4 regions of the Agrobacterium sp. CG674 genome follow, and region 1 is predicted to be linked to each of the others. Evidence: predicted binding sites of a transcription regulator. Region 1 holds the regulator's gene; each other region holds the start of a gene.

Region 1 (4,118 bases):
GACGACTGCACCTTCTGCTGCGGCACCCCGCGCAGCCACTTTCCAGGGCCGCGTTGCCCCTGCCCGCGCCAACACACGCGCAGCAGACGCCAACGTCCAGAAGGACGATGCGGAGACGGATGCACCACGGATTCTCGAATATGTGCCGGTCAGCAATTCCACGCTGCCGACATCGCTGCGCCTGACCCTGACGGAACTGACGGAACGCACCTGCAAGTGGCCAGTTGGCGACCCGCTGAAGGACGACTTCCACTTCTGCGGCTGTGACGCTTCTGAGTCCTCGCCGTACTGCCGCTTCCACGCAAAGCTGGCTTACCAGCCGGTAAGCGAACGCCGCAGAGCCTAAGGCTCGCAGTTCGACGCAATAAAATGAGCGGGCCTTTGGCCCGCTTTTTTGTTGCGTTTTTTTTTCGACTTGGACAAAGCAATGCGTCAGCGCAAAGGTGCACAGGCGAAGGCTTCACCAAGGAGATGGCGATTGATTTGTCAGTTTGTCATCGGGGATTGAACCGGCGTACCGGTAAGAGGACTTTGGGGCAGCAAGAGCGGCCAGACGTCACGGCATTCAGAGCCTCGGGATCATGCGGCGCTGCACCGAAATGCGGCGGCATGGCTGATCCCATATGCGGCAAGGGTGCGAAGCGCCTTATGGCTTTCGCACTCCGCACAGCATTCGCAGCGGATGATCGCAGCCCTTCGATTGAACGGCTGCAGGATCATGGCTTCAAGCTTAGCCCTGGCGGGCCTTGCGGTTGGCATAGCGACGATCGCGTTCTGCCTTGCGGGCTGCTTCGTCTTCGACGACGCGAGCGATACGATTTTTTTCCGCCGCCTTGCGTTCATTTTCCTCAGCGTTTGCAGCAGCTTCGAGTTCAGCTGCGCGTAGCGCGGCCTCTTCTTCCAGGCGCAATTTTTCTTCGCGCTTCTGCTGGTCACGCTCGGCCTGGCGGGCTCTGCGGGCTTCGGCAACGGCAATCTGCTCGGCCTGCTTGGCTTCGAGCGTGGGAGCCGCGGCTTCCTTGGCTTCGCGATAGGCCTTCAAAAGAGCGGCCTTTGCCTCGGCAGCAGCGCCGCGACGTTCGGAAACTTCGTTGTTCTTGATATTTCTAGTGTTTCTCAAATCTCTATTCCAGTTGATGCGTCATACCGATCAGGGATCAGGTTTTTTTGGCGCGTTTGGTTGGGATAACTGCGGGCTTCAAGCTGTCTTCCAGTTCTTTCGCAAGACGCGCTTCCCGCAGCCTGAGGGTCTTTTCATCACGGGCGCTCGCAATCGAGTTCAACTCATCGACCGCTTTGCCGCGGGCAAAAAACTGCGATTGCGTCGCTCCGAAAGCAATTTCGGCCTGCTTGCGGGATTTGCTGTGAGCGTCTGACATGGAATTTTCTCCTATCGCATCGCACTGAAAACCGGAATCGATTTATGGATAGAGCGATACGCATTCACGGCTCGAAGCGTATTCTTGCATATAAGAATGCAATACGTCCAAGCATGTGGCCGACTTGCGGCATAAAAAAAGGCCAGGCAACATGCCTGACCTCGGTGGTCTCAAACTTTCGACAATGCCAGTACATCCGTGGTCAAAGGAAAGTCGATACCCGTATTAAGCAGCCTGGAGATTGCAGGCAGACATCTTGCCGGACTTGTTGTCCCGCTCGAGATCGTAGGAAAGCTTCTGGCCTTCTACGATTTCGCGCATGCCTGCACGCTCAACAGCGGAAATGTGCACGAATGCATCGGCGCCGCCGTTGTCTGGCTGAATGAAGCCGAAGCCCTTGGTGGAGTTAAACCATTTTACTGTGCCTGTGGTCATAATGAACCCTTTCAAAGCATAAGTTATAAGTCACAGAACGTGAGTCCTGTGTGCGGTGTAGCGATTTTTTTGAAAGGAAGGGTTAGTTCAAAGCGCGGTGCTAATCGCGCGGTAACCAAAGCTCAGCAAGCAAAATATCGATGACCAATACATAGAGCCTTCCGGCCTATGAGTCAAACTTTAAATTACAGAAACTTAAAATCAACACTCAGAAGCTGTGCAGGTCACGCCGGTCGTTGGCACGATCTGCCCCAGCTAACGCATTGATATCCATTGCACCAAACGCAAAACACCGCCCCTTGTGGGAGCGGTGCATGAGATTTTGACGCCATACAGAAGCGTTCTAGCCCCGAGGCCTGGTCAGGCTTCCATGGAATATCCGGCACCACGCACGGTGCGGATCACATCCTGCATGCTAGAGAAGTTGAGTGCCTTGCGCAGGCGCCCGACATGAACGTCCACCGTGCGCTCATCCACGTAGATATCGTGACCCCAGACACCATCGAGAAGCTGGGAGCGCGAAAAGACGCGGCCGGGTGACACCATGAGGAACTCGAGAAGACGAAACTCGGTTGGTCCAAGCCGTACTTCGCGGGCCTTGCGGTGAACGCGATGCGTTTCGCGGTCCAGCTCGATATCACCGCATTTCAGCACGGAGGACAGAACCTCTGGCCGGGCGCGGCGCAACATGGCCTTGACCCGCGCCATCAGCTCTGGCGTTGAAAACGGCTTGACGACGTAGTCATCCGCACCCGTGGCCAGACCACGCACGCGTTCGCTTTCTTCGCCACGCGCCGTCAACATGATGATCGGCAGCCGCTCGGTTTCCGGGCGCATTCTCAAACGACGGCAAAGCTCGATGCCAGAAACGCCTGGAAGCATCCAGTCGAGGATCAACAGATCCGGCGTGCGTTCCTGCAAGCGGATTTCCGCTTCGTCACCACGCGGAATGGTATCCACGTCGTAACCTTCGGATTCCAGATTGTAACGAAGAAGAACGCTCAAGGCTTCTTCATCTTCGACAACTGCGATTTTGGGCACCATGGCTAGAGACTCCGCCAGTCGTATAGAGAATTCACTCGGTCACTGCACCAAGCATGTTGGAACTATCGTCCTTCGGGCGGTCGCCCTCGGGCTGGTTGCCAGTGGCCATGTAGTAGATGGTTTCCGCGATGTTGGTCGCATGGTCGCCAATGCGCTCAATGTTCTTGGCGCAGAACAGGAGATGCGTGCAGGTGGTGATGTTGCGCGGATCTTCCATCATGTAGGTCAGCAATTCGCGGAACAGCGATGTGTACATCGCGTCGATTTCCTCGTCGCGTTCGCGGATGGCCTGCGCCTTTTCAACCGAACGGGTGGAATAGACATCAAGAACTTCCTTGAGCTGAACCAGAGCAAGCTCGGAGAGATGCTCGATACCACGGGCCAGCTTGCGTGGAACGCCTGTGCCGGCAACAGCGAGAACGCGCTTGGCTGTGTTCTTGCCAAGGTCGCCAACGCGCTCCAGATCAGCGGCGATGCGCAGCGTTCCGATGACTTCGCGCAGGTCGGCAGCCATGGGCTGGCGCTTGGCTATCGTCACGATCGCCTTGTCGCCAATTTCGCGCTCGGCGTGATCGAGAATGGTGTCATCAGAAATCACCTTCTGCGCCAGGGCCGAGTCCGAATTGACCAGCGCACGCACGGCGTCGGCGCACATCTGTTCGGCAAGGCCACCCATTTCGGCGATCCGGCGGGTCAGGAACTTCAACTCGTCATCATAGGCGGACATGATATGGTTTGGTGTCGGCATGTTCGAATTCTCCAGTTAGATGACGCCACCCGCCAAGCTCGCAAAGGCTCAGGCGGGGTGGCGTGGATGCTATGACACGACAGAGGGCAGGATCAGCCGAAGCGACCCATGATGTAGTCCTGTGTGCGCTGGTCATCCGGGTTGGTGAACATCTTGTCGGTATCATTTTCCTCAACCAGATGGCCGAGGTGGAACATGGCCGTGCGCTGAGACACGCGCGCCGCCTGCTGCATGGAGTGCGTGACGATGACGATCGTGAAATTGCTGCGCAACTCGTGGATCAGCTCCTCGACCTTTGCCGTTGCGATGGGGTCGAGCGCCGAGCAGGGCTCGTCCATCAGAATGACTTCAGGCGAAACGGCGATGGCGCGGGCAATGCAAAGGCGTTGTTGCTGACCGCCGGACAGGCCGGTACCGGATTCGTGCAGGCGATCCTTGGCTTCGTTCCACAGGCCGGCCTTCTGAAGGCTGGCCTCTACGATCTGGTCCATATCGGCCTTGCTGCGGGCAAG
Region 2 (4,118 bases), on a different contig from region 1:
TGGCTGCCGGAAACCGGGCTCGAACCCACGATGCGGTCATATTGAAAACACTGGGCGGAACGCGCGCCATGCTCATCCGCGCCTTCTCCTATGAATATATGATCCTGGGATTGGCAACGGCGATCTTCGCGCTTGCCGCTGGCGGTGCCGCCGCCTGGTTCGTCATCGCCCGCATCATGAAGCTTCCGTCGAGCTTCCTGCCGGATGTCGCCATCGCCACCATCGTCATCGCCCTCATCATGACGGTTGGTATCGGGCTTATCGGAACGTGGCGCATATTGGGCCAGAAAGCAGCCCCGGTTCTTCGCCAGGCAGGGGAGTGATCCGAAAAGTTGTGCGCCACATAACTTTAACGGGTAAATCAGGTTTCTGATCGCCAAAACGTTATCGCATTTCGCGCATACGGTGTTTTTTCGGATCTGAAAGCTCTTGTATCCGCGCGGCGATATCCTCATATTCTTTGGTAGGCTTGCTGTAGCTCCGCAGCGGCGCCTGGGATATGGTCTCAAAGCGACGATATGCCGACACCGTAGCAATTTCGGAGCTCAAAAGAGGTAACAATGTCTGACTTCAACAACTACCAGAACCGTATGGCCCAGGGCCATGCACAGTCTGGCGCGATGATCGATGAAGGTCTGCGCACCTATATGGTCAAGGTTTATAACCTGATGGCCGTTGGTCTTGCGATTACAGGTTTCGCAGCGTTTTTCACATCGATGCTGGCGACCACAAATGATCCTGCGGCAGCTGTTGCCACGATGGGTAACGGCACGATGCTGACCAGCCTTGGTGCAGCCCTGTACGGCTCGCCTCTGCGCTGGGTCGTCATGCTCGCTCCGCTGGGTCTGGTGTTCTTCCTGAGCTTCCGCATTCAGAAGATGAGCGTTCCTGCCGCACAGGCAACCTTCTGGGGCTACGCAGCGCTGATGGGTCTTTCCCTGTCGTCGATCTTCCTGGTCTATACCGGCCAGAGCGTCGTCCAGACGTTCTTCATCACGGCTGCTTCCTTCGGCGCGCTGTCGCTCTATGGCTACACCACGAAGAAAGACCTGTCCGGCATGGGCTCGTTCCTGATCATGGGTCTGTTCGGCCTGATCATCGCGTCCATCGTCAACATCTTCCTGCAGTCGTCTGCCATGGGCTTTGCGATCTCCGCCATCGGCGTGCTGATCTTCGCAGGCCTGACCGCCTACGACACGCAGAAGATCAAGGAAATGTACTTTGACGGTGATGATGTCGCCACGGCTGGCCGCAAGGCCATCATGGGCGCTCTGACCCTCTACCTCGACTTCATCAACCTGTTCATGTTCCTGTTGCAGTTCCTCGGAAACCGCGACAAGTAAGTCTTGATGAAACCAATAGAAAAGGCGGCCTCTGGGCCGCCTTTTTTGTGGGATGCACAAACCTGACAATCACTCGATAAGCTTCAAGACCTTGTCGAAGACTTTCAGCACCTGCGCCAGCTCATGGCCGCGCTTCAAGATACGTCCATCCACATTCACGACGCTATAGGCACCCTGCTTGGAGGCGAGCTTGGGATTTTTCTCGATTCGGAAAAGCGGCATCTCGCCGGAGCGCTTGAAGACGGAAAAGACCGCCTTGTCTTTCAAATGGTCAATGGCATAGTCCCGCCATTCCCCCTCGCCGACCATCCGTCCATAGATGCGCAATATCGCATCCAGTTCACGGCGGTGGAAGGTAATGGGCAAGACATCCTTGCTCTGCCTGTACTCTCTGATATCGACCACGGATGCGCCATCTCTGTGAGACAGGCCTTTACGCTCCAAATCCGGCTGATCTGTCATTGGGCAACCTCGCTCAACAGCAAATGACAATTTCACGACAGTCTGACGCCGTGAAAGCGGAAATGCAAGCCTTGCATGGCGGTGGGAAAGATACGCGCGCCGGTAATAATTAGGGCATGATGAACATCTTAAATTGCCCTATTTCCGTCAAATCATGGCCCGATTTGAGTGGGATATGACTAATGTCAATTGATGCCTCGGCACCAACATGACCCGGTCCGGTGCATTGACCCTTTACCCCCAGCCCCCAATGCCCGGATCGGATCTTACCGCTTTTCAGCGGATACCTATCCCCCCGACGTCATGAGAACACTGGCCCCAATGATCGCAGCGGGATTTCCGCTTGCATCGGTCGTCTGCAGAAGCACGGCGCAGCCGCCGTCCTTTGCCTTGCTCATGATGCTTGAGGGCAGCTTGACCGTCATGGACGTTCCATCCCACATGCCCACTGTCTGCACGTCATAGACACTGTGCCAGTAGGAGATGGTCTTGCCCTGATTATCGCCCTTTTGCACGTCGACAACCTTCTCGCGGTTGAAATAAGCCACCACGACGTCGGCCTTGCCCTGACCTGGGCCAATCTGGATGGCGATCTCATCATCGACACGGCTCGCCTTGACGGGCACACTGAGGCCTTCCCCGGCCTGCTTGAAGGCATCCAGCCTGCTGTCGATTGCCTTCATGTCTGCGCCCTTGACATGGTCGCGACCATTGATGACAGCCTGTGGCGTGTAGACATTGTTGCGGCCCAGAGCCCGGGCATAGCCATATTGCCGCTCTGTGTTTTCCTTGGATGCCAGCGAATCCGCCCAGCCCAGATAGTTCCAGTAATCGACGTGATAGGATAGGCCGACCACATCGCCCTTCTGGATGAGTTTGCGCAGAGCCTCATCTGCCGGTGGGCAGGACGCGCAGCCTTGCGAGGTGAACAGCTCGACAACGCCCTTCATCTGCTCCTGCTGCTGCGCCAGTGCGGGCACCGTGGCAATCGCTGCGAAGGCGCACATGGTAAGACCAACTCTAACAGGCCCGTATTTCAGCGACATTGCAAGAACCCTTGTCTGGACGTGTCTCCAGACCATTGATGCTATCAATTCCTGTCGGGACGCCCGGCGAAAATAACGCGAGTGGCCCTTCAATAGAAAGTAACGATGGGGTGAGTGCCGATCACGAAGCAAGCTTCACCAGAATACCCCATCATCATACGCAAAACGCCGGGATTTCTCCCGGCGCTTTTTTCATGATTCGGCAAGAATTATACAGCCAGATCGCGAAGAACGGTCTGCAGAATGCCACCATTGTTCATGTAGATCACTTCATCCAGCGTATCGATGCGGCAAAGAAGTGGAACTTCCTTCACGGTACCATCGCCATAGGTAATCTTGGCAATCTTCTTCTCGCGTGGCTTGATATCGCCTTCGAGACCATCGATCTCGACGGTTTCATCGCCCTTGAGGTTGAGGCTGGCCCATGATGTGCCGTCTTCGAAGACGAATGGGACAACGCCCATACCTACGAGGTTGGAGCGGTGAATACGCTCGAACGACTGCGCAATCACGGCCTTTACGCCCAGCAGGTTGGTACCCTTGGCAGCCCAGTCACGGGAAGAACCGTTACCATATTCGACGCCAGCAAGAATGACGAGCGGGATGCCCTCGGCCTTGTAAGCCATGGCCGCATCGTAAATCGACATCTCTTCCTTGGACGGATAGTGGATGGTGTAGCCACCTTCCTTGCCATTTGGCCCAAGCATGTGGTTGCGAAGACGGATGTTGGCGAATGTGCCACGCATCATCACTTCGTGGTTGCCACGGCGCGTGCCGTACTGGTTGAAGTCCGCAACGCCCACGCCATTGTCGGTAAGGTATGCACCGGCTGGAGAAGCTGCCTTGATCGAACCGGCCGGGGAAATATGGTCGGTGGTGATCTTGTCGCCGAAGAGACCGAGAACGCGTGCGCCCTTGATGTTCTTCAGGCCTGTGCCAGTCTTGCCCATGCCCACGAAGTATGGCGGGTTCTGAACGTAGGTCGACTTGTCATCCCACGCATAGGTCTGGCCCGGAGGAACCTGAACAGCCTGCCAGTTTTCATCACCCTTGAACACGTCAGCATATTTGGATTCGTACAGTTCACGCGTAACGTATTTCAGGATGAATTCCTGGATTTCGGCAGATGTCGGCCAGATATCCTTGAGGAAAACCGGCTGTCCGTCTGAACCCATGCCGAGCGGCTCTGTCGTCAGATCCTTCTGGACCGTGCCGGCCAGCGCGTAAGCAACAACCAGCGGCGGAGAGGCAAGGTAGTTCGCCTGAA
Region 3 (4,118 bases), 200 kb from region 1:
CGTGATGAACGAAGGCCTTGTCGTGGAAGAGGGCGATCATGAGACGCTTGCGCGTCGGGAAGATGGTCTTTACGCTCGTCTCAACAATCTCCAGGCGACGGGCGTTCGCGCCCTTTGAACCAACGGTAGGACCCGATGAGCGACAATGTCATGAAACTGGTGGTCGTTGGCGCGGCCGGGCGCATGGGCCAGACCCTTATCCGGGTGATCCATGAGACTCCAGGCGTGGAACTTCATGCAGCCGTCGAGCGTGAAAGCTCGCCCTTCATAGGGCGCGACGCGGGCGAATTGTCCGGGCTGGGTCTAACAGGTGTTTCAGTCACAAGCGATGCGCTTGCGGCTTTCCTTCATGCGGATGGTGTGATCGATTTCACGTCTCCGAAGAGCAGCGTAGAATTTGCAACGCTCAGCGCACAGGCACGCATTGTCCACGTTATCGGAACGACAGGCTGCTCAAATGAGGACGAGGCACGTTTCGAGGCCGCCGCTCGTCATGCGAGAGTGGTCAAATCAGGCAATATGAGCCTTGGCGTGAATCTGCTCGGTGTCTTGACCAAGCAGGCTGCACGGGCGCTCGATGGCACAAACTGGGATATCGAAATCCTGGAAATGCACCACAAGCATAAGGTCGATGCCCCATCCGGCACAGCCCTCCTTCTGGGAGAGGCGGCAGCGCAGGGTCGTGATATCGACCTCTCGGCCAACTCGGTTCGCGTTCGTGACGGACATACCGGGGCGCGCGAGACCGGCACAATTGGTTTTGCAACATTGCGTGGCGGTTCTGTCGTCGGTGATCATTCCGTTATTTTTGCAGGCGAAGGTGAGCAGGTTACGCTCGTCCACCACGCCGCCGACCGTTCCATATTCGCACGCGGCGCAATTTCTGCAGCCCTCTGGGCCAGGGATCAAAAGCCTGGTCTTTATTCCATGCTGGACGTTCTCGGTCTGGCTGACGCCACATAATCAACCTCTGGGAGAGCAATCGATATGAGCGGAACACTCGTCCTCGTTCGTCACGGCCAAAGTGACTGGAACCTGAAAAACCTGTTTACCGGCTGGCGCGACCCGGACCTGACGGAACTCGGCGTCCAGGAAGCCAATGCTGGTGGCAAGGCGCTTGCAGATTACGGCATCAAATTCGATGTTGCCTATACATCGTCGCTGATCCGTGCCCAGAGAACCTGCCAGATGGTTCTCGACAATGTCGGTCAGTCCGGCCTCGAAACCATCCGCGATGAAGCACTGAACGAGCGGGACTACGGCGATCTTTCCGGTTTGAACAAGGATGATGCCCGCGAAAAGTGGGGCGAAGATCAGGTTCATATCTGGCGCCGGTCCTACGACATTCCACCTCCAGGCGGCGAAAGCCTGCGTGACACGGGCGCCCGCGTCTGGCCCTACTACCTGACCGAGATTTTGCCCCGCGTTTTGAGAGGCGAAACCGTTCTGGTCGCAGCACACGGAAACTCTCTCCGTTCGCTGGTGATGGTGCTGGACAAGATGAGCAAGGAAGAAATCCTGAAGCTCAATCTCGCGACAGGCGTACCGATGGTTTATAAGTTGAACGCAGATTCAACCGTCGCTTTGAAAGAAGTTCTCGGCGACATGTCGGCAGCACACTAAGCTCTCATGCAAGAAGCGCTGGAAGTTATGCTTCCAGCGCTTTTAAAAAATCAAATAGTCTCCCCGCTGCAGGATCTCAAAGACCGCGACGTTCACCAAACCAATAGGCACAAGCGACGCTTGACGTGGCGAATACAGCGAAGAAAAGCGCAATAATCATTTCGATTTCCATTAGCCTTTACTCCTTCCGTTGGTGAAGACTGTGCAGATACAACGTACAAAGCTTGAAGAAGTTTCATCGCTGCTGCACGTATGCTGGTAACGGTCTCGTTTCCCGGCTTATTCGACCCCAGCAAACGTCTTGGCAGGTAGAAAATTCTCGTAGCCCATCATCATTCCGTCACGCGAAAGGGCTAGTTGGCCATTGCGGTCTTGCACGGCAAGGGCGTATGACCTTAACAGTTCCGTTACTGCGGATAGCTGAAAGTGCGATTGAGTGCGCTACGCGATCTATTTTACCCCCGCCGAAAACGATGCGCTCACCCGCAAAGCCTCCCGCTGGCTTGGGCGTGACGCCTTTAACGACACCATCCATAACGACCACAGCGACCATGCCGAAATAACCGCAGAGCCGCGACGCTATGGATTTCACGCGACGCTGAAAGCGCCGTTTACCCTTGCTGACGATCGCCACGAGGATGAGCTTCTCGCAGCTCTGGAGAGTTTTGTCCGCAGCCGGCACGCCTTCGATATTCCGAAAGTCATCATAGGCAATCTCGGGCCATTCTTCGCAATCGTGCCAGACGAAACGCACCAGCCGCTCCAGAATTTTGCGGCTGACGTGGTGACGCATTTCGAGCCATTCCGTGCCCCCTTGTCCGACGCCGATATCGCAAGGCGCAGGCCGCAGGATCTGAGCGAGAGCCAGAGGCGTAATCTGGTGGATTGGGGCTATCCGCATGTCATGGACGATTTCCGCTTCCACATGACACTGACGGGACCCGTGGATATGTCGAACCGTGCGCATATGTCTGAGGTTCTCAATGCAGAATTTGCCGATTTCACCGATCGTTCGCTGTCCATCTCGGGCCTTGGCCTGTTTGTTGAGCCGGCACGCGGTCAACCGTTTCGCGTTCACACTTGGTTGCCGCTTTTGAACGCAAATGAACACCAGAATTCCGTCCAGAAAGAAGTATTTCCATGACCGAGCAGGTTTTCAGCAATGCACGCATCGCGCTCGATAACGAGATTATGGAAGGCTCCGTGCTGGTCAAGGATGGGCTAATTTCCGATATCAGCACGGGGTCATCCCATCTTGGTGAGAATTTCGAGGGCGATTACCTCATTGCCGGGCTTGTGGAACTGCACACTGATCATCTGGAGCAGCACTATTCGCCGCGTCCGGGTGTAACGTGGAACAAGACGGCCGCTATTCAGGCCCATGATGCGCAGGTCGCATCATCTGGCATCACCACCGTGTTCGATTGCCTGCGGCTGGGTTCCGACGAAGATGGCGGCTTTGCACGCGGCGAGATGCGCGAGATGGCCGATGCCATCGAAAAGGCTCAGAGCGACAACCGCCTGCGCGCCGACCACCTTCTGCACCTTCGCTGCGAGGTGGCCTCATCAGACGTTCTTGAGCATTTCGAAGACTTCGAAAACGACCCGCAAGTGAAGCTGATTTCGCTGATGGACCATTCTCCGGGCCAGCGCCAGTTCCAGACGATGGACCAATATATCGTCTTCTATCAGAAGAAGCGCGGCCTCAGCGATGAGGTTTTCAAGGCGTTCATGGATCGTCGCGTCGCGGCATCGGCTAAATATTCCAGCAAGCATCGCGATTATCTCTCCGCGCAATGCCTCAAGCGCGGCATCACCATTGCCAGCCATGATGATGCAACGCATGCCCATGTCGATGAGGCGATCAGCCACGGCGTGAAGCTCGCCGAGTTTCCGACCAGTGTCGAGGCGGCCAAGGCATCGCATGGGGCAGGCATGAGCGTGCTGATGGGCGCACCCAACATCGTGCGCGGCAAATCCCATTCCGGCAATATTGCCGCTCGCGATCTGGCCGAACTCGATGTTCTCGACGTTCTGTCGTCGGATTACGTGCCGTTCAGCCTTCTCTATGCGCCGTTCCTTCTCGCCGATCAGGTCGATGGCATGTCGCTTCCAAAGGCGCTTTCGATGGTCACGGCAACCCCTGCCCGCACGGTCGGGCTATCGGATCGCGGCCGCATTGCCACCGGTCTGCGCGCCGATATCATCCGCGTTCATCGCGACGAAGATGTGCCGGTTGTGAGAGGCGTGTGGCGGCAAGGCGGGCGCGTTGCATGAGCAGTATTTCCAAGCGCGCCGGCGTCATGATTGTCGTGGTCGGACCGAGCGGTGCTGGAAAAGACACGCTGATGGACTTCGCTGCGCGCCGTTTCGAAAAGCATGATGGCATCCATTTTGCCCGTCGCGTCATCACCCGAAGTCATGATGCGGGTGGGGAAAACCATGATGCCGTCAGCGAGGCAGAATTTGCGCGCAGGGCAGCATTGGGAGAGTTT
Region 4 (4,118 bases), on a different contig from region 1:
TACATGAACGGCGCACCCGCTGGCTTCTTCGAGCTGCACAAGGTCGATTCTGACGTGACTGAGCTGTCCTATTTTGGTTTGATGGAAGAGGCTATCGGCGCTGGTGTGGGCAAGTGGTTCCTGTTGCAGGCGCTCTATTCCGCGTGGCAGGACAGCCCCAAGAAGGTCACAGTTTCCACCAACACGCTCGACCACCCGCGCGCACTTCAGCTTTACCAGATGATGGGTTTCTCGCCCGTCAGCACATATGAGACATGGGTAGAGCCGCTGACGGACAGCGAATATCTGGAAATTTCAGGTCGGGGGTAATCCCAATTTCCATACCATCCTCGGCTCAACCCGAGGATGGTGACTTCCAAAGCGTCAGAGCTCCAGCCCGAGGTTCACCGCTGTCGGTATTTCCTGAGCTGGGGCGCTTTCTTTCTCGCCGCCGCCAGCAGACAGATGCGCCGCGATCAATTCTCCGTGGAATTTGCCTGTCTCGTAGCAATAGGTGATTTCACGCTTTTCGGCTGACCAATAGACATCAGGCCGTCCGCATGTGCGCGCCGTCAACTTCACCTCGCCTTTCAGATCATATCCATCAAAACTGCGGGCGATCAGATCGAGAACTTTCGATTCCTTCAGGATGGTCGCGTAGATATCCAGAAAGGCATCACGGGCAGGCTCATATCGAGCCACGAACTTCGTGGCTCCCGGTTTGGCAACGTGAGACTGCAAAACCTCGTTCCAATGCGCGACGGTTTGCGGATAGGCTATTTCGCAGGCTTTCCATTCCGTCTTCGCAAGGCCCATCATATCGGCAAGATCGCCATAGCCACCAGCATCCTTGCCCACCATCATGCAGGCCATCTGCTTGTCGCGAGAGGTGTTGGGCACCAGTGAGGAGAACAGTGGCGCACTGTGATCAGGCAGAACCTGCACTGAGCGCGCAAGATACCAGCTGTCTGTGGCATTGACGATGGCTGTATCCAGCCACTCTTCATTTGCCTCCAGCATGATGGTTGCCGCCAGCTGATCAGCGCTATCTTTCCCGCCGCCCAGTTCCGGCAAGGCAAGGTCAGAGATCAGCATGCGCGAGGCTTCATGGTACAGGCTGAAAATCGCGTTTCCGATGACGAAGTTGACCGTCTGCTGCAGTTGCTCCTCGGAAAGATCATCCAGCGCGGGCGCTGTTTGCGCGTGGGCTGCAGGTGAAAGAAGAGAAAAAACGGTGACCAGAGATGTGGCCATCAACCTGCGCAGCATGGATATGAACTTTCCAAAAAGAGGATGTTCGATTGATTGCCACACTCAACAGCACAAGCAATGGGGTTGTCGCATTCTGACGCAAGAAACGGGTGGATACACGCATGTTTGAAGAGCATAGCGGCAAACCAGCAACGCAAGGAGCCGCTATGACCAAGATCATTTTCACCGCAATGGCTGCCGATGAGGCAGACGCTTTCCGAAACGGCAAACCGGACGCAAACGGCCAGAAACCGGAACGCCTTCGCGCGACGGGAACCCTTCCCTGCCGGGTCTGCCTTGGGCACATAAAGGATGGCGAAAGCGCACTTTTGCTGGCCTATCGCCCCTTTCCGGCGCTGCAACCTTTTGCGGAAACCGGCCCGATCTTCATTCACGCCGAATCATGCAGCCCTGACGAATCGCATGGAATTCTGCCCGCCATGTTGAATAGCCCCGATTACATCACTCGCGGCTATAGCCATGACAATCGCATCGTCTATGGCACCGGCGCCGTTACCCCGACGGACATAATTACACAGCGAGCGGAAGATCTGCTGGTAAGGGATGACATCGCCTATGTGCACGTCCGCTCGGCCCGCAACAATTGCTATCAATGCCGCATAGACCGCGCCTGAAACGACACTGCGTGTAATTTTATCCAATATTCTAAAGGGGTCTCAAACCTTCCATGCGAGTTTTGCACAAAAGCAAATGTGGACCCCATGGAATGACCAGCAGTTTAAACATGCAAAATCGCAATGCCGGACGCAGCAAGACACGCATTTACGGAACCGTCCATTATCTAAACCAGACGGCAAGCGGCCGCGTGGTCGATCTTTCGGCCACCGGCATGGCGCTTGAGCTTGAGGGGCCGTTTGCTGCGGCGAAGGGAAGCCGGGTGAAGGTAGAGAGCGAGGATCTCGGTTATATAGAGGGAATCGTGCAGTGGCAGCGCGGAAGCCGCCTGGGGCTTAAACTGGAGCTTTCCACCAACACACTCGCGCAGCTTTCATCCTACTTCCGCTTCTTCCATGATGAGGTGAAGCCGACGCTGGCCGGATAAGCCAGTTTTACCGGGTGGTTTAAAATCCGGGACAAGTCATAAGCCTGTCATTTTGATGATGGACTCCTCTTGAATTCATCTTACGCTGCCCTCACCCCACGCAGCCAGGATTTCATCGAGGAGTTTCCATGTCTTCGTTTACAGGCCTTCACCCCATCACGCGACGTTCCCTGTTGGGAGGCTTTGCCGCCTCGTCAGCTCTTGTGATGCTGCATCCTTTCGCGGCACGCGCACAGGGCAACCAGGCGCATCTGCGCATCATGGAAACGACTGACATCCATGTGCACGTCTTCCCTTATGATTATTACGCCGACAAGCCGAACGATACGCTGGGGCTGGCGCGCACGGCCTCCATCATTGATTCCATTCGTGCAGAAGCTGGTAATTCCATGCTCGTGGATAATGGTGACTTCCTGCAAGGCAACCCGCTCGGCGATTACATAGCCTACGAGCGGGGCATGAAGGCGGGCGACAAGCACCCCGTCATCAACGCCATGAACGTGCTGGGCTATGATTGCGGAACGCTTGGCAATCACGAGTTCAATTACGGCCTCGACTTCATGTTCAACACGCTGGGCGGCGCGGGCTTCCCTTATGTCTGCGCCAATCTCACCAAGGGCCAGCTTGCATCCGACCCGAAGAATGACGACCTTTTCTTCAAGCCGTATGTCATCCTCGAAAAGCAGATCAAGGACGGCTCTGGCGCCACCAGCCCTGTCAAGGTTGGCATCATCGGCTTCGTCCCACCACAAATCATGATGTGGGATGCCAAGAACCTTGAAGGCAAGGCGCAGACCCGCGATATCGTCGATGCCGCCAAGGCCTGGGTGCCTGTCATGAAGGAACAGGGTGCCGATATCATCATCGCGCTGTCGCATTCCGGCATCGATGGCAAGGGCCAGAGCGACCGTATGGAAAACGCTTCGCTGTATCTCGCCGGCGTCAAAGACATCGATGCCGTCTTTACCGGCCACCAGCATCTCGTCTTTCCCGGCCCCAAGACCTGGGACGGCATTCAAGGCGTTGACCCCGTCAAAGGCACGCTGATGGGCAAGCCCGCCGTCATGGGCGGTTTCTGGGGCTCGCATATGGGCCTCATCGACCTGCTGCTGGAAAAAGACGGCAAGAGCTGGAAGATCGTGGACTTCACCACCGAGGTACGCCCGATCTATCACCGCGATGACAACCGCAAGATCGTGGCAGACGTGAAGGACAAGGCGGAGGTTATCGCTGCCGTGAAGGCCGATCACGAAGCGACGCTGGCCTATGTTCGCCGCGCCGTGGGCAAGAGCACCGCGCCGCTCTATTCCTATTTCGCGCTGGTGGCGGATGATCCATCCGTGCAGATCGTTTCCAATGCACAGACCTGGTACATCAAGGACATGCTGAAAGACGGGCAGTACAAGGACATGCCGGTTCTCTCGGCGGCTGCCCCCTTCAAGTCCGGCGGCCGTGGTGGAGCTGATTATTATACCGATGTCCCCGCCGGTGACATCGCCATCAAGAACGTCGCCGATCTCTATCTCTACCCCAACACGGTTCAGGCCGTGCTGATTACCGGCGCACAGGTCAAGGACTGGCTCGAAATGTCGGCTGGCATGTTCCAGACGGTCAAGGCGGGTGCCAAGGATGCGCCACTGCTCAACAGTGATTTTCCCTCCTATAACTTCGATATCATCGATGGGGTGACGTACCAGATCGATGTCTCCAAGCCACCGAAGTTCGATAAGGACGGCAAGGCGATCAACCCGGACAGCAACCGCATCATAGGCTTGCAATTTGCTGGAAAGCCCATCGACCCCGAGCAGAAATTTGTGGTGGCGAC

What was found. The regulator PhoB, encoded in region 1, activates phosphate uptake and scavenging genes when phosphate is short. The targets are predictions, from matches to a motif close to TGTCATNNANCTGTCAT.
Region 2: a site for PhoB is predicted at 1,829-1,845, ahead of ACQZ51_RS15530 (DUF2794 domain-containing protein). Genes of this name have one in related genera too.
Region 3: a site for PhoB is predicted at 1,951-1,967, ahead of ACQZ51_RS00805 (DUF1045 domain-containing protein). Genes of this name have one in related genera too.
Region 4: a site for PhoB is predicted at 2,328-2,344, ahead of ACQZ51_RS09220 (bifunctional 2',3'-cyclic-nucleotide 2'-phosphodiesterase/3'-nucleotidase). Genes of this name have one in related genera too.

Annotation. Positions count from the first base shown of each region.
Region 1 covers NZ_JBNWDZ010000001.1:364,845-368,962, reverse strand. The annotation lists gene ACQZ51_RS01825 (GcrA family cell cycle regulator) at 1-346, shown strand, start outside; gene ACQZ51_RS01820 (DUF6481 family protein) at 731-1,120, opposite strand; gene ACQZ51_RS01815 (hypothetical protein) at 1,158-1,379, opposite strand; gene ACQZ51_RS01810 (cold-shock protein) at 1,605-1,814, opposite strand; gene phoB (phosphate regulon transcriptional regulator PhoB) at 2,175-2,858, opposite strand; gene phoU (phosphate signaling complex protein PhoU) at 2,890-3,606, opposite strand; gene pstB (phosphate ABC transporter ATP-binding protein PstB) at 3,699-4,118, opposite strand, start outside.
Region 2 covers NZ_JBNWDZ010000005.1:132,882-136,999, reverse strand. The annotation lists gene ACQZ51_RS15540 (ABC transporter permease) at 1-323, shown strand, start outside; gene ACQZ51_RS15535 (Bax inhibitor-1/YccA family protein) at 561-1,343, shown strand; gene ACQZ51_RS15530 (DUF2794 domain-containing protein) at 1,413-1,805, opposite strand; gene ACQZ51_RS15525 (DUF1223 domain-containing protein) at 2,093-2,812, opposite strand; gene acnA (aconitate hydratase AcnA) at 3,061-4,118, opposite strand, start outside.
Region 3 covers NZ_JBNWDZ010000001.1:160,918-165,035, reverse strand. The annotation lists gene ACQZ51_RS00820 (ABC transporter ATP-binding protein) at 1-118, shown strand, start outside; gene dapB (4-hydroxy-tetrahydrodipicolinate reductase) at 136-963, shown strand; gene ACQZ51_RS00810 (2,3-bisphosphoglycerate-dependent phosphoglycerate mutase) at 988-1,623, shown strand; gene ACQZ51_RS00805 (DUF1045 domain-containing protein) at 2,060-2,767, shown strand; gene ACQZ51_RS00800 (alpha-D-ribose 1-methylphosphonate 5-triphosphate diphosphatase) at 2,764-3,900, shown strand; gene phnN (phosphonate metabolism protein/1,5-bisphosphokinase (PRPP-forming) PhnN) at 3,897-4,118, shown strand, end outside.
Region 4 covers NZ_JBNWDZ010000003.1:3,614-7,731, reverse strand. The annotation lists gene sseA (3-mercaptopyruvate sulfurtransferase) at 1-309, shown strand, start outside; gene ACQZ51_RS09235 (DUF4344 domain-containing metallopeptidase) at 364-1,248, opposite strand; gene ACQZ51_RS09230 (DUF1203 domain-containing protein) at 1,398-1,865, shown strand; gene ACQZ51_RS09225 (PilZ domain-containing protein) at 1,958-2,293, shown strand; gene ACQZ51_RS09220 (bifunctional 2',3'-cyclic-nucleotide 2'-phosphodiesterase/3'-nucleotidase) at 2,422-4,118, shown strand, end outside.